DNA from 3 places in the Thioalkalivibrio sp. ALE20 genome. Region 3 is predicted to be linked to each of the others. Evidence: predicted binding sites of a transcription regulator. Region 3 holds the regulator's gene; each other region holds the start of a gene.

Region 1 (4,435 bases), on a different contig from region 3:
CCGACACCCCCAGCCGTTCCGCCAGTTCGCGCTGGCTCAGCTCGGGATGGTCCTGAAGGATCTTCAGAATGCGGTACTGGATCTCGTCTCGCTGCAATTCACCGCCTTCGAGGGGCTTTCGGCACGTCGGCGCCGGGAGGGGCGACCCGCGAACACGCGGATGCATCCGCACGGCCGGCGCCGTTCACCCCCTGAACGAACGGAGCGTATTGGATCATACCCCCCGTGGACCGGCAAGGACACATCGCCCATCGTAGGAGTGTGCCCGCACACGAACAGCCTCCCCACCCGCCTGCAGGAGCCTGCTCGCAGGCGAACAGGTTGGGCCCGGGGCAAACGCACGTCCGTTCGCGGCCGAGGCCGCTCCTACGCACCCGCCACCCGCCTGTGGGAGCCTGCTCGCAGGCGAACAGCCGGAACCCGGGGCGCACGCACGTCCGGTTCGCGGCCGAGGCCGCTCCCACGCACCCCCACATCGGCCTGTGGGAGCCTGCTCGCAGGCGAACCGGGGCACCCCCTACCGCAGAATCAGCGCGTCACCGCTGGGTTCCACCTCCACCCGATCGAGAAAGGTCCGCCCCAGGCGCGCCCGGTGGATGTGATCGTCCGGCACGATCACCGCGCTCACGCCACTGCGGCGGATGCCGCCCACCCGCACTTCATCCAGCGTCACGCGGCGGGCGTTCACGCGGCCGCGCTCGGTACGCAGGTGCACCGTATTGCCGGCGTCGGCGTCCACCCCGGCGCGTTCGGCATCGCGCTCGCGCAGCATCACCGATTCGGCCTCGCGGTCCACCTCCATGGTGATGGCCCGGCCGTTCACGCCCACGGTCAGGCTGTGCACCCCGCGAGAATCGGGGTACACGGTGATCCCGGGGTCGGCGGCCTCTCTCTCACGGCCCGCAGCTTCACCATCGGCCGAATCCGCATCGCCAGCCCCTGTGGAAGCGGGTTCCCCCGCCCCGCGCTCCAGCCAGCGGGTCTCCCCCGCGAACTCCACCTGTACGCGTCCGCCGCCCGCCTGCAGCACCCGAACCCCGCCGGGGCCGCTCTCGCCCTCGGCCACCACGGCCCGTTCGCCGTCCACCGACAGGACCGCCCGGCCGTCGAACACCGCGTGGACGGTGACGTCGGCGGCCGCAGCGCCGGGGAGCACGAGGGCGGCGGCGAGCATGGCGAGGCGGGCGACGTAGCGTGTTTCCCGGAATTTAATCATTGTTCTTTGTATCCAACCTTGGCGTTTCGCCTGTGAGCAGGCTCCCACAGACCGGTGTGGCGGGGGCCGCGTAGGAGCGGCCTCGGCCGCGAACCGGACGTGCGTGCGCCCGGGCTCCGGCTGTTCGCCTGCAAGCAGGCTCCTGCACGATGGGGCGCATCCAGACCCCGATCGGCCAGAGGGCTGGCCTCCCACAGGGTACCGGGCCCGTAGGAGGCCAGCCTCTGGCCGATCGGGCATGTCCAGCACCCCCACGCGCAGGGGATGCGCTCCTGCGTGGGGGAGGAAGGATTATTGGCCGGGCAGCGGGGGCATACAAGAGCGACTACCGGCCGGGGCGACAATCCCGATGGGCACACTCGGGAATACCCGCAAACTGACAAAGGTTGTCACTCGGGGTGACCAATTTCGTCACCCAAGACTGACAATCGCCGTCACACTCGGGGTGAATGAGTTGGCACGGAATGTGATTGCCCGCACAAAAAACAAAGGAGCATCCACATGCGACAACTCATCCAGAAGGGCTTCACGCTGATCGAACTCATGATCGTGGTCGCGATCATCGGCATCCTCGCGAGCCTCGCGCTGTTTGCCTACGCGGACTACCAGGTGCGGGCACAGCTCGCGGAAAGCGTTTCGCTCGTGGGCCCGGCGCGGAATGCCGTGGAAGAGTTCTACAACGAACGGGGCCACTTCCCCGCCTCCAACGAATCGGCCGGGCTGGAAGACCCTCAGGGATATGCGGGGAGTTACACCGAATCCATTGAGGTGCATGATAACGGCACCATCCGGGCCCTGATCGGGAACGATGCCAATACACGCGTGGCCGGCGGCTACATGGTGTTCTCCGCCTCCACTGCCAGCTCCGGGCTGACCTGGCAGTGCCTGGGCCAGGGGGACGTCCCCACCCGCCTGCTGCCCTCGGGATGCCGGGCCGACTGAGCTGGCCCAAATTTCCCCGCCCGTAGTATTGCAATACTTGGCATTACGATTGCATACTTTCAGGCAGGGTTTAGCAGGACCCTGACCAACTCCCAAGAGCAAGGAGCAACACCATGCGCAAGCAAGTCCAGAAGGGTTTCACCCTCATCGAACTCATGATCGTGGTCGCGATCATCGGTATCCTGGCGGCCATCGCCCTGCCGGCCTACCAGGACTACACCGTCCGCGCCCAGGTCTCGGAAGGCATGTCGCTGGCCGCCGGTGCCCGCACCGCCGTGGCCGAATATGTAAACCAGCGCGGCGCCTTCGCCTCCGACAATGCCTCATACGGTCTGGAACCCTCCGAAGAGATCACCGGCTCTTACGTGACCCATGTTAATGCTGGCACGTCTGGCGAGGAGCCGAGCGACGCCGACGGCATCATCACGATCACCTTCGGCAATCAGGCCAACGCCGCCATCGATGGGGATACGCTGGAGTTCTCGGCCACGACGTCCGCCGGCAGTCTGCAGTGGAACTGCCGCCCCGGCGACCTGGAAACCAAGTACCTGCCGACCGACTGCCGTCAGTAAGCCGGGCTGACCTTCAGCCGATCATCGGCTGATACCGGCACCGAACACCCCGCTCCGGCGGGGTGTTCTTTTTCCACCCCCTCCCCGCAGTTCCAGACATCCGCCACGAGGCCACGGTGAACGGACCCTCCCGCACCCTATCCGGTACCACGCTGAGCGCCATCCTTCTGGTCGCCCTGCTGGCGGCTGTTGCACTGGTCTACGCGCCCGGCAGCACCGGGGGTTATGTCTTCGACGACATGCCCAATATCGTGGACAACGCCGCCCTGGAGATGGATCACCTGTCGTGGGCCGAGCTGCGCGCCGCGGCGTTTTCCGCGGATTCCGGCCGCCTGAACCGGCCCATCGCCATGGGCAGCTTCGCCCTGGAACGCTATTTTTTCGGGCTGGACCCGTTCCCGATGAAGATCACCAACGTGGTGATCCACTTGATCAACACGCTGCTCGTGTTTGCCCTGGCGCTGCTGGTCGCGCGCCGGCTCGAGCACCGCCTGACCGAACGGCGCGGCCATGGCCTGAGCCTGGTCGTTCCGTTGCCGATGTTCGCTCTGGCCGTAGCCGCCGCCTGGGCGCTGGCCCCCATCAACCTGACCGGCGTGCTGTACGTGGTCCAGCGCATGGAGGCGCTGGCCACGCTGTTCATGCTGGCCGGCCTCATTGCCTACATCCTCGGGCGCCTGCGGATCGAACGCGGGCGTCTGCGCAGCGGCTGGGCGCTGGTGCTGGGCGGGCTGGGCCTCGGCACGGCCCTGGCCGTGCTCAGCAAGGAAAGCGGGGTCATGCTGCCGGTGTTCGCGCTGCTGGCCGAATGGCTGCTGTTCGGCTTTGGCGCGGCCGGTACGGCGACCCGGCGCGGGCTCTACTGGCTGTTCGGCCTGGTGCTGGTGCTGCCCGGCGTGGCCGGCCTGGCCACGGTACTGCCGGTGAACCCCGAGCTCCCCAACCGCCCGTTCGATCTGTGGGAGCGCCTGTGGACCCAGGCCCACGCCATGTGGTTCTACATGCGCAACATCGTCGCGCCCGCACCCGGCACGCTTACCCTGTATCACGATGCCTTCCCGCTCGCCCGCGCCTGGAACGACCCCTGGACCAGCCTGCCGGCAGCGCTGGGCCTGCTCGGGCTGGTCGCGGGGGCCTTCGCGCTGTGGCGCCGTCACCCGCTCATCACCTTCGGGATACTGTTCTTCTTCATCCCGCACCTGCTGGTGTCCACCATCATCGGCCTGGAGCTGGTGTACGAGCACCGCAATCACATCGCCTCGGCCGGCCTGATCATGGCGGTGTTCGGGGTGCTGCTCTCGGGGCGGCCAGGCGACTCGCTTGCGTTCGCGCGCAAGGCAGCCGTGATCGGCCTGATCGCACTCTACGGGTTTCTCACCTTTCTGCGGGCCAGCGAGTGGAGCGATCCGGTGCAACTGGCGTACTTCGAAGGAACCCGGCAGGAAGACTCCCCACGGGCCAGCTACCATCTGGGCCTCATCCTGATTCAGGCAGGCGCCGAACCGGGCCAGCCGGTATACGGACTGGCCATTGAACAGATGCAGCGCGCCGCCCGCCTGCCCGGCGCCACCCTTACGCCCTATCAGGGGCTGATCTTCGAACATGCTCGGCACCCGGGACTAAACGTGGACCCTGTATGGTGGACCGCCATGGAGGAATACATCCGCCGCGGGCCGCTGACCACGCAGGACGTGGGTGCGCTGAT
Region 2 (4,435 bases), 270 kb from region 3:
TGGATCTGCGGATCGACGGCCTGCGCATGCGCGGCGACAACCTGGTCATCGTCGACTCGCTGCTGGTGGAAGGCGATTCCGAACTCGCGCTGGACGGGATCGAGGGTGAGTTCGACGACGGGTCTTTCCGCATGCGCGACCTGCGTCTGGCGGGGGTGACCCGCGAGACCGACGGCCGTTCGCGCAGTGACCTGAGTCTGGAGCTGGGCGAGACCCGGGCGGAAGGCCTGACCGGTCTGCAGCAGTTCCACGCCGAGCTGCATCTGGACCTCGATGCCGCCTCCGTCCGCGAGGCCGGGCGTCTGGGCCGCGAAGTCGAAGCCGGCCTGCATGCGCTGGAGGATGTGGACGCCCTGTATCAGCAGTGGCTGATGGATACCGCCTCGCACGGCGCCGCCCTGGAGCTGCGGGAACTGCGGGTGGTGGACGCCCGGGGCGATGCCCTGGACGGCAGCCTGACGCTGCGGGCCGGCGAGATCCCGCCAGCCGCCTGGCAGGGCCCGGGATTGCTGGAGTATCTGTCGGGTTCGTTGCAGGCGGGCGTGGACCGGGGGCTGATCCGTACCTCGGTGCGCGAGGACATGGCCCTGCGTGAGCCGCATCGGCCGGCGGCGGAGGTGGATCGCGAGGCCGAGGAAATCGTGGCCATGCTGATGCAGGGCGCGCGCGAGTTCCCGCTGTTCACGGTGGAGGATGACCGGGTCCGGCTGGACGTCGAGGTTGCCGAGGGCATGATCGTGGTCGATGGCGAGCCGATGATGGCGGTCACCGACCTGATGATGCTGCTGCAGGGATAGCGATCAGGCGATCTGGTATTTTTTCATGCGGTAGAGCAGGGTGTCGCGGGTCAGGCCCAGCAGGCGGGCGGCCCGCGACCGGTTGCCCGCGGTCTGTTCCAGGGCCTGGCGGATCAGGTCCATCTCCAGGCGCTCCAGGCTAAGCCCTCCCGGCGGGATCACGAACGGCCCGCCGGCCTGGTCCTGCGGGGTCTGCAGCCAGGCATCGGGCAGATCGCCCGGGTTGACCTCGGCACCGCTCATGAAGATTACGCAGCGCTCGACCAGGTTCTTCAGCTCGCGCACGTTGCCGGGCCAGGGCCACTGGCCGAGCCAGCGCAGCAGTGCGGGCGTGAACCGCGGCGGTTCCACGCCGTGGTGTTCCGCCAGTGTGACGCGAAAGTGTTCGGCCAGACGGCGCACGTCTCCCTGGCGGCTGCGCAGCGGCGGCATCTCCAGCGGCACCACCTGCAGGCGATAGTACAGGTCGGCGCGGAAACGCCCGTCGGCCACGCGCTGCTGCAGATCCTGGTGGGTCGCGGCGATCACGCGAACGTCGATCTGTTCCGCCTCGGCCGCGCCCAGCGGCTGGCATTCCCCGTTTTCCAGAAAGCGCAGCAGCTTGGCCTGGGCCCCGGCCGGGAGTTCGGCGATCTCGTCGAGCAGCAGCGTGCCGCCATGTGCCTGGCGCACCAGCCCCGGTTGATGGTCGTTCGCGCCGGTGAAGGCCCCGCGGCGGTGGCCGAACAGTTCGGACTCGACCAGTTCTTCGGGCAGGGCCGCGCAGTTTACCGTGACCAGCGGTCCGTCCGGGCGCCGACTGCGGGCATGGATGTGGCGCGCCAGGTGTTCCTTGCCGGTTCCGCTCTCGCCCAGCACCAGTACCGTGGCATCGGTGGCCGCTACCATGCTGGCCTGACGCAGCACGGCCTGCAGCTCGGGCGAGCTCCCAACGAAATGTTCGGCGGTATTTTCGGCTGATTCGACCAACATCTCCTCCCGGCCGCCACGCGCTTGCGACATGACTGCATAGCCTGCCCCAGAGTCCGTGCCCGGGCAAGGGACTCCGTACGCGTCCGGTTCGCAACTGCGGCGTTTCACCCCTCCGCTGTGGCAAATCCCGCACCGGTCCCGGGGGCTGCCGTGTGTGCGTGGCGGTTCCGGCCACCTCCGTGGTGCTCCCAATGGTGCTTCGGGCGCCGCAGTCCGCCATTCCGGTTTCCCGTCGTTGTTGGTGCCCGTACCTGGCCCCTACCTGGCCCGGTGCTTGCTGGCGAGTCGGTCGCACGACACCAATGACAAGAACAAGGACGGAGAGAAATCATGAAGCATTTGCATGGATTCCGGTGCCGCTGGATCCCCCTGGCGATCGCCGGTGCCGCGGCCGCGCCCGTGGCGGCCGCAGGGCCTTCTGCGCCGCAGGCCGGGGATCCGGCGCGGCTGGCGCCGGTGGTGGTAACGGTTCCCGCCATGGAGGGGCCCGGGCGGGTCAGTACCGATCCACGCCAGCCCCGGCTTCCGTTGCCGGCGCATGATGGCGGGGCGTATCTGGCCTCCATCCCCGGATTCGTGACCAGCCGCAAGGGCGGTACCAGTGGCGATCCGGCCCTGCGAGGCCTGGGAGGCTCGCGACTGTCGCTGCTGCTGGACGACGATCCGGTGCTGGGCGGCTGCGGCGGGCGCATGGACCCGCCCACGGCGTATGCCTATCCGCAGGCCTTTGACCGCATCGAGGTGAGCAAGGGTCCGCAGAGCGTGCGGCACGGTGCCGTGTCGGGCGGTACGGTGCGTTTCGAGCGGGACGCGCCGGTGTTCACGGAGGCCGGGGAGGTCACCGGATTTGCGGGCCTGACCGTCGGGCGTTTCGATCGCACCGACCTGGTGGCGGATGTGGCGACCGGGTCCTCCGCAGGCTATCTGCGTGCCATCGGTACCTTCTCGGATCAGGACGATTACCGCGATGGCGATAGCAACGAGGTCCATTCGCAGTATTCCCGCTGGAGTGGCACCGGGATCGCCGGCTGGCGCCCTGACGAGCAGACCCTCATTGAGTTCACGTATGACCGTTCCGACGCGGAGGCCGCCTACGACGACCGTGGCATGGACGGCGTGCGATTCGACCGCACCGGCTACAGCCTTGCGCTGACCCGCGATGATCTCGCGCCCTGGTTCGAGACCCTGGAGGCGCGGGTCTTCCGCAACGAGATCGACCATGTCATGGACAACTATACCCTGCGGGAGCCGCCGGGCATGCCCATGGTCAGCTACCCCGAACGCATCACTGAAGGGGCACGGGTGGCCGGGGACTTCCTTCTGCCGCGGGGCATGGTCCTGCATGCCGGGGTCGATTACAGCCGTAACCGCCACAGCGGGAACCGCCTGATGGGGCCGGACGCCTTCGGGTGGCGCGATGTCGCCCGCGAGGATACCGCGCGATTCCGCGACGCAGGGGTGTTCGGCGAACTCGAGATCCCGCTGGATGCGCGGCGCCGCGTGGTGAGCGGCCTGCGGGTTGACCGGACCCGGGCCGAGGCGCAGCGCGACGGCTTTGGTGGCGCCAGCGACGGCGACCGCGAGCGTGCGACCGCCACCAGCGGTTTCCTGCGCTACGAACAGGAGCAGGCGCAGCGGCCGCTGGCCTGGCACGTCGGGATCGGACGTTCGGAGCGTGCGGCGGATTTCTGGGAACGCCGGCGGGTATTCGATCTGGATACCGAGGTCCTGACCCAGCTGGATGCGGGCATTGCCTGGAACGGGCCGCGCCTACGTGCCTCGCTGTCCGGTTTCTACGGCGAGTTCGACGACTACATCCTGGTGGCGCAGCCCGGGGATCGCACGCGCAACGTGGATGCGCGGACCTGGGGCTTCGAAGTGGACGGCGCCTGGGAACTGACGTCGGCGTGGACCGTGAACGCGAGTGCCGCCTGGGTGCGCTCGGAGAACACCACGGACGACGTGCCCCTGGCGCAGACCCCGCCGGCGGAAGCGACGCTGGGTGCGGAGTATGCGTCGGGGACGTATTTCGGCGGGCTGCAGGTCCGCGGCGTGATGCGTCAGGACCGCATCCACGAGGATCACGGTACGATCTACAGCCTGGACACCGGAGAGACCTCGGGCTTTGCCACCGTCGCGCTGTACGGCGGGGTGGAGCTGTTCGGGAACTCGCAGCTGACCGTGGGCGTGGACAACCTGTTCGATCGCACCTACAGCGAGCATATCCAGCGCGGCAGTGCCGAACTGGGAGCGGCCACCCGGCCGGTCAACGAACCCGGGCGTACCGTCTGGGCCCAGTGGAACGTGGAATTCTGAGAGAGGGAGACATAAGCAATGACCAACATCTCGCAATATCAACGCCCCGGGCGGCTGGCCCTGGCCGGTGCCGTATTCCTGGCACTGGCTGCCACCGGCGTGACGGCCGGAGAACATGCGCATGGCGCGGACGAGACCTTCGCCTGCGACTGTCCGGAGGGCCTGGAAATCGTGTCCGAGCCCTGGGTGCGCATGATGCCGCCGGGCATGGGCTCGACCGCGGCGTATCTGACCCTTGCCAACCATACCGACGAGGACATCGAGCTGGTCCGGGGCGAATCGCCGGTCGCCGGGGTCACCGAGCTGCACGACCACGTGCAGGATGACGCGGGCGTGATGCGCATGCGCGA
Region 3 (4,435 bases):
GGCCACGCGAGATCAGCTCGAGTGCGACCTCGCTCTTGCCAACGCTGGAGGCCCCCGAGATCAGTACACCGATCCCGAGGATCTCCATGAACACCCCGTGGCGCACCTCGAAATGGGCGAGGCGCTGCTGCAGGAAATAGCGCAGCAGCGCGATGACTTCGTGCGAGGATGTGCGTGTGCACAGGATCACCGGCAGGGGGTCGTCACCTGTCTGCGGCATGCGCGGGAACGGGCAGGTGTCCTCGGCGAAGATCACCATGGTAGTACCGGTGCGGGCCATTTCCAGCACCAGGTGGTCACGCTGCTCGTCGGACAGGCCGGCGATGTAGCGGGCCTCGTAGTCGCCGATGACCTGGATGCGGTTGGGGCGGATCAGGTTCAGGTGGCCGGCCAGCGGCAGGTCGCCATCCCCGAATCCCAGGAGTTCGCGGTCGCCCGCGGCCTCCTCTCCGTGGACGTAGCGCAGGTCCAGACGGCTCCCCATCGCCCGCGTGAGCGCGGCGATGGTGATGTTGCTCGCGGTGCCGTCGGCTGCCGCTTCCGCCCGGTCGGCCATGGTCAGGTATCTCCCAGGGCCCGGGTGAGGGCCTGCTGGACCCCCGCGCTGTCCGCGGCGCGCCGGATGCCGGCGAGGGTGTCCGGCTGCGACAGCCCGCGCGCGAGCTGGGCCAGCAGGTCCAGGTGTTCGCTGGTGGCCTCTTCCGGCACCAGCAGGGCGATCAGGATGTCCACCGGTTCGTGGTCCATGGCTTCGAAATCCACGCCCTGATCCAGACGCAGGACCGCGATGCGGGGCGTATCCAGCTCGGCGAGACGGCCGTGCGGGATCGCCACGCCATGGCCGAGCCCGGTGGAGCCCAGTTTTTCGCGGGCCGACATGGCTTCGAACGCGGCACTGGCCGCCAGTCCGTCCGCGGCCCCGTCCACCAGCAGATCGGCGAGGGTTTCCAGCGCTCGTTTCTTGCTGGAGCAGTCGGTTTCCAGTCCGATGCGCTCCGGGGTGATGAGCTCGGCCGGATTCATCGGCTTACTCGGGTTGTTCGCGGTTGCGCTGGGCGCCCTCGGCGCGATGATGATCCTTGACCTTCTCCTTGTGCTTGATCAGCTGGCGGTCGACCTTGTCGATCAGGCCGTCGATGGCGGCGTACATGTCATCGTGGCTGGCCTCGGCGTGGATGTGGTTGCCGCTGACCTGCAGATTCGCTTCCGCCTTGTTGTGCAGCTTCTGCGTCTTCTCGTGGTTCAGCACCACGTGCACGTCGATCACCTTGTCGAAGTGGCGTTCCAGCTTCTGGAATTTCTCGTTGACGTAGTCGCGCAGGGCGTCGGTGATGTCGACGTGGTGTCCGGTGAGATTGATCTGCATGGGTCAGGCTCCTTTCGGTTTGCTTCCGGTCGGCATGGCGGCCATCTGGCGGCGCTCGCTGGAGGATGGCAGGTTCATGCCCTCCCGGTATTTGGCCACGGTACGCCGGGCCACGTTGATGCCCCGATCCGCCAGGATCTGGGCGAGGCGGGAATCGCTGAGCGGTTTGCCCGGCGTTTCCTCTTCGATGAGTTCGCGGATCATGGCACGAATCGCGGTCGCGGAGCATTCCCCGCCGTCACTGGTGCCCACGTGACTGGAGAAGAAATACTTGAATTCGAACACCCCGCGGGGGGTGTGCATGTATTTCTGCGTGGTCACCCGCGAGATCGTGGACTCGTGCATCTCCAGGGCTTCGGCGATGTCGCGCAGGATCAGCGGCTGCATCGCCACCTCGCCGTGTTCCAGGAACCCCTGCTGGCGTTCGACGATCGCGCGCGCCACGCGCAGCAGGGTGTCGTTGCGGCTGTGCAGGCTCTTGATGAACCATCGCGCCTCCTGCAGCTGATCGCGCATGAAGGCGCTGTCGCGGGCATCGGAGACCTGGCGGACCATGCCGGCGTAGAGGTCGTTGATGCGAATGCGCGGGGCGATCTCGGGATTCAGGTCGACCTGCCAGCCCCGGTCGGTATGACGCACGTAGACATCCGGGACCACGTATTCCGGCGGTGTCTCGCTGATCTGGGCGCCGGGGCGCGGGTTGAGCGTGCGGATCAGGTCCAGCGCCGCGGCCAGTTCGTCGCCATCGCGTACGCCGCTCTGGCGCTGCAGGGCCTTGTAGTCACGCCGGGCAAGGGCGTCCATGCCGTGTTCCAGAAGCGCGCGCGCCGCCTCGCGCGAGGGCGCGTCCGGCGCCAGCTCGCCCAGCTGGACCTCCAGGCACTCGCGCAGATCCAGCGAACCGACCCCCAGCGGGTCGCAGTGCTGCAACCAGTGGCGTACGGCCTCGACCTCGTCGGTGTCGACGGGGGGTTCTTCACTCCGGCTGATGGTCTCGGCCAGGGTCTCGACGTCGCCCTCGAGGTAGCCGTCGCCGTTGATGGTGTCGATCAGGGCGGCGCCGATGCGCTGGTCGCGCGGGGTCAGGTGCGACAGATGCAGCTGCCACAGCAGGTGATCCTGCAGCCCGCCGCCGTCGTCGTCCGAGGTGTTCTCCAGCGGGTCGCGGTCGTCCAGACCGCGCGGGCTGGCGCTGGCGTCGTAGATGTCTTCCCAGCGGCTGTCGGTCACCAGCTCGTCGGGGATGACGTCCTCCGAGCCGCCGGCATCCACCGTTTCGCCGGTGCCGGCGGTGTCGCTGCCGCTCTCGCCGTCGTCGGTGTTCGCGTCGCTGTCGGTGTCCCCCGCGTCGGCACCGAGTTCGTCATCCTCGGCCTGTTCCAGCATGGGATTGCTTTCCAGCGCCTGCTGGATCTCGGCCTGGAGCTCCAGCGTGGACAGCTGCAGCAGCCGGATGGCCTGCTGCAGCTGCGGCGTCATGGTCAGCGTCTGACCGAGCTGCAGATTCAGCCCGGGCTTCAGCATGAGTTGGGAAAGGCGTTGGTCACCATAAGTGAATAGTAATCCCTTGCTGCGGGCTTGTGCACCGCCCGGGTGCGGCGGTCGGTGTCACAGGCGGAAGTTTTCGCCGAGGTAGACCTCGCGCACGCGGGTGTCGGCCAGCAGTTCGTCCGGCGTGCCCGCGCTCAGCAGGCGCCCCTCGCTGAGGATGTACGCGCGATGGCAGATGCCCAGGGTCTCGCGTACGTTGTGATCCGAGATTAGTACGCCGATGCCGCGTTCGGCCAGGTGGCGGATGACTTCCTGGATCTCGCCGACCGAGATCGGATCGACCCCGGCAAACGGTTCGTCCAGACAGATGAACCGCGGATCGCCGGCCAGCGCGCGGGCGATCTCGGCGCGCCGCCGCTCGCCTCCGGACAGCGCGATCCCGGGGCTGTGGCGCACGGTCTCCAGCTGGAATTCCTCGATCAGGGCGTCGCCGATGCGGCGGCGCTCGTGGCGGTCGAGTTCCGGGCGCAGTTCCAGCACCGCCTGCAGGTTGTCCTGGACCGACAGGCGGCGAAAGATCGATGCCTCCTGCGGGAGATAGCCCAGCCCGGCGCGGGCGCGTTCGTGGATGGGCGCCCGGGTGATGTCGCGCCCGCCCAGGGTGATGCGCCCGGTATTGGGCCGGATCAGTCCGACCAGGCTGTAGAAGCAGGTGGTCTTGCCGGCTCCGTTGGGTCCCAGCAGGCCGACCACTTCGCCGGGCACCAGGTCCACATCCATCGCGTCCAGCACGGTACGCTGGCCATAGCGCTTGCTCAGCTCGCGGGCGACCAGATGGCCGTCGGCCGCGGGGGTCATGGATTGTCCTCGCGTGGCTGCAGGCGGATGTGCACGCGCTCGTCGTCGGTGTCGCCGCGTTCGGCGCGGATCACGTCGCGTTCGAGATCGTAGGTGATGCGCTGCCCGCGGGCATCCTCGGCGGCGGTGATGACGCGTGCCCGTTCGGTCAGGATCACGCGTTCCTCGTCGAGGAAATAGTCGATGCGCAGCCCTTCGGCGATGCGCGTCTCGCCGGTCTCGGGATCGGGCGACTCCAGGCGTGCGGGCTCGCCGTGGGCCTCGATCTCGTAGGGGCGGCGCTCGCGCATGTGCACGATCACGCGGTCCGCTTCCAGCGTGGCATCGCCGCGCACCACGATCACGTCGCCGGTGTAGGTTCCGGTGCCCGCGCGTTCGTCCATCTCGGCGTGGTCCGCGGTGATCTCCACCGGCAGGGCATCCTCGCGGCCGGTCGCCGGCGGGGCCGCCAGGAACAGTGCGAGTATGCCCGCCACGGCAAGCAGCGGGGCCGGTCGGCGGATGCCCGCGCGGCGATGTTCGGTTGTGGCCGGGTTCATTCCGGGCGGTCCTCCTGCGGCAGGTCGCTGTACAGCGTGTAGACCTCGGCGAGCAGCTCAATGGTATCCGCTTGCGGGTCGGCGCGCAGGCCGGTACCCCGCTGGAACAGTCCCGGCTGTTCCAGGGTGCTCGGGGCCGACGAGGTCGTCAGCCGGGTGTCCAGCGCCACGCGCACGTCGC

The links. The regulator sigma-54, encoded in region 3, starts transcription at its own class of promoters, with help from an activator protein. The targets are predictions, from matches to a motif close to TGGCANGNTNCNTGCTT.
Region 1: a site for sigma-54 is predicted at 1,672-1,688, ahead of F790_RS0112240 (pilin). Genes of this name have one in related genera too.
Region 2: a site for sigma-54 is predicted at 2,033-2,049, ahead of F790_RS0103925 (TonB-dependent copper receptor). Genes of this name have one in related genera too.

Annotation. Positions count from the first base shown of each region.
Region 1 covers NZ_KB906481.1:19,988-24,422, forward strand. Annotated here, with positions in the region: gene F790_RS0112230 (MarR family EPS-associated transcriptional regulator) at 1-97, opposite strand, end outside; gene F790_RS0112235 (TIGR02281 family clan AA aspartic protease) at 518-1,174, opposite strand; gene F790_RS0112240 (pilin) at 1,718-2,158, shown strand; gene F790_RS0112245 (pilin) at 2,272-2,730, shown strand; gene F790_RS0112250 (lipopolysaccharide assembly protein LapB) at 2,847-4,435, shown strand, end outside.
Region 2 covers NZ_KB906472.1:113,506-117,940, forward strand. Annotated here, with positions in the region: gene F790_RS0103915 (DUF945 family protein) at 1-797, shown strand, start outside; gene F790_RS0103920 (sigma-54-dependent Fis family transcriptional regulator) at 801-1,769, opposite strand; gene F790_RS0103925 (TonB-dependent copper receptor) at 2,100-4,085, shown strand; gene F790_RS0103930 (copper chaperone PCu(A)C) at 4,104-4,435, shown strand, end outside.
Region 3 covers NZ_KB906472.1:388,220-392,654, forward strand. Annotated here, with positions in the region: gene hprK (HPr(Ser) kinase/phosphatase) at 1-556, opposite strand, end outside; gene F790_RS0105260 (PTS sugar transporter subunit IIA) at 559-1,023, opposite strand; gene hpf (ribosome hibernation-promoting factor, HPF/YfiA family) at 1,028-1,366, opposite strand; gene F790_RS0105270 (RNA polymerase factor sigma-54) at 1,370-2,890, opposite strand; gene lptB (LPS export ABC transporter ATP-binding protein) at 2,975-3,715, opposite strand; gene lptA (lipopolysaccharide transport periplasmic protein LptA) at 3,712-4,254, opposite strand; gene lptC (LPS export ABC transporter periplasmic protein LptC) at 4,251-4,435, opposite strand, start outside.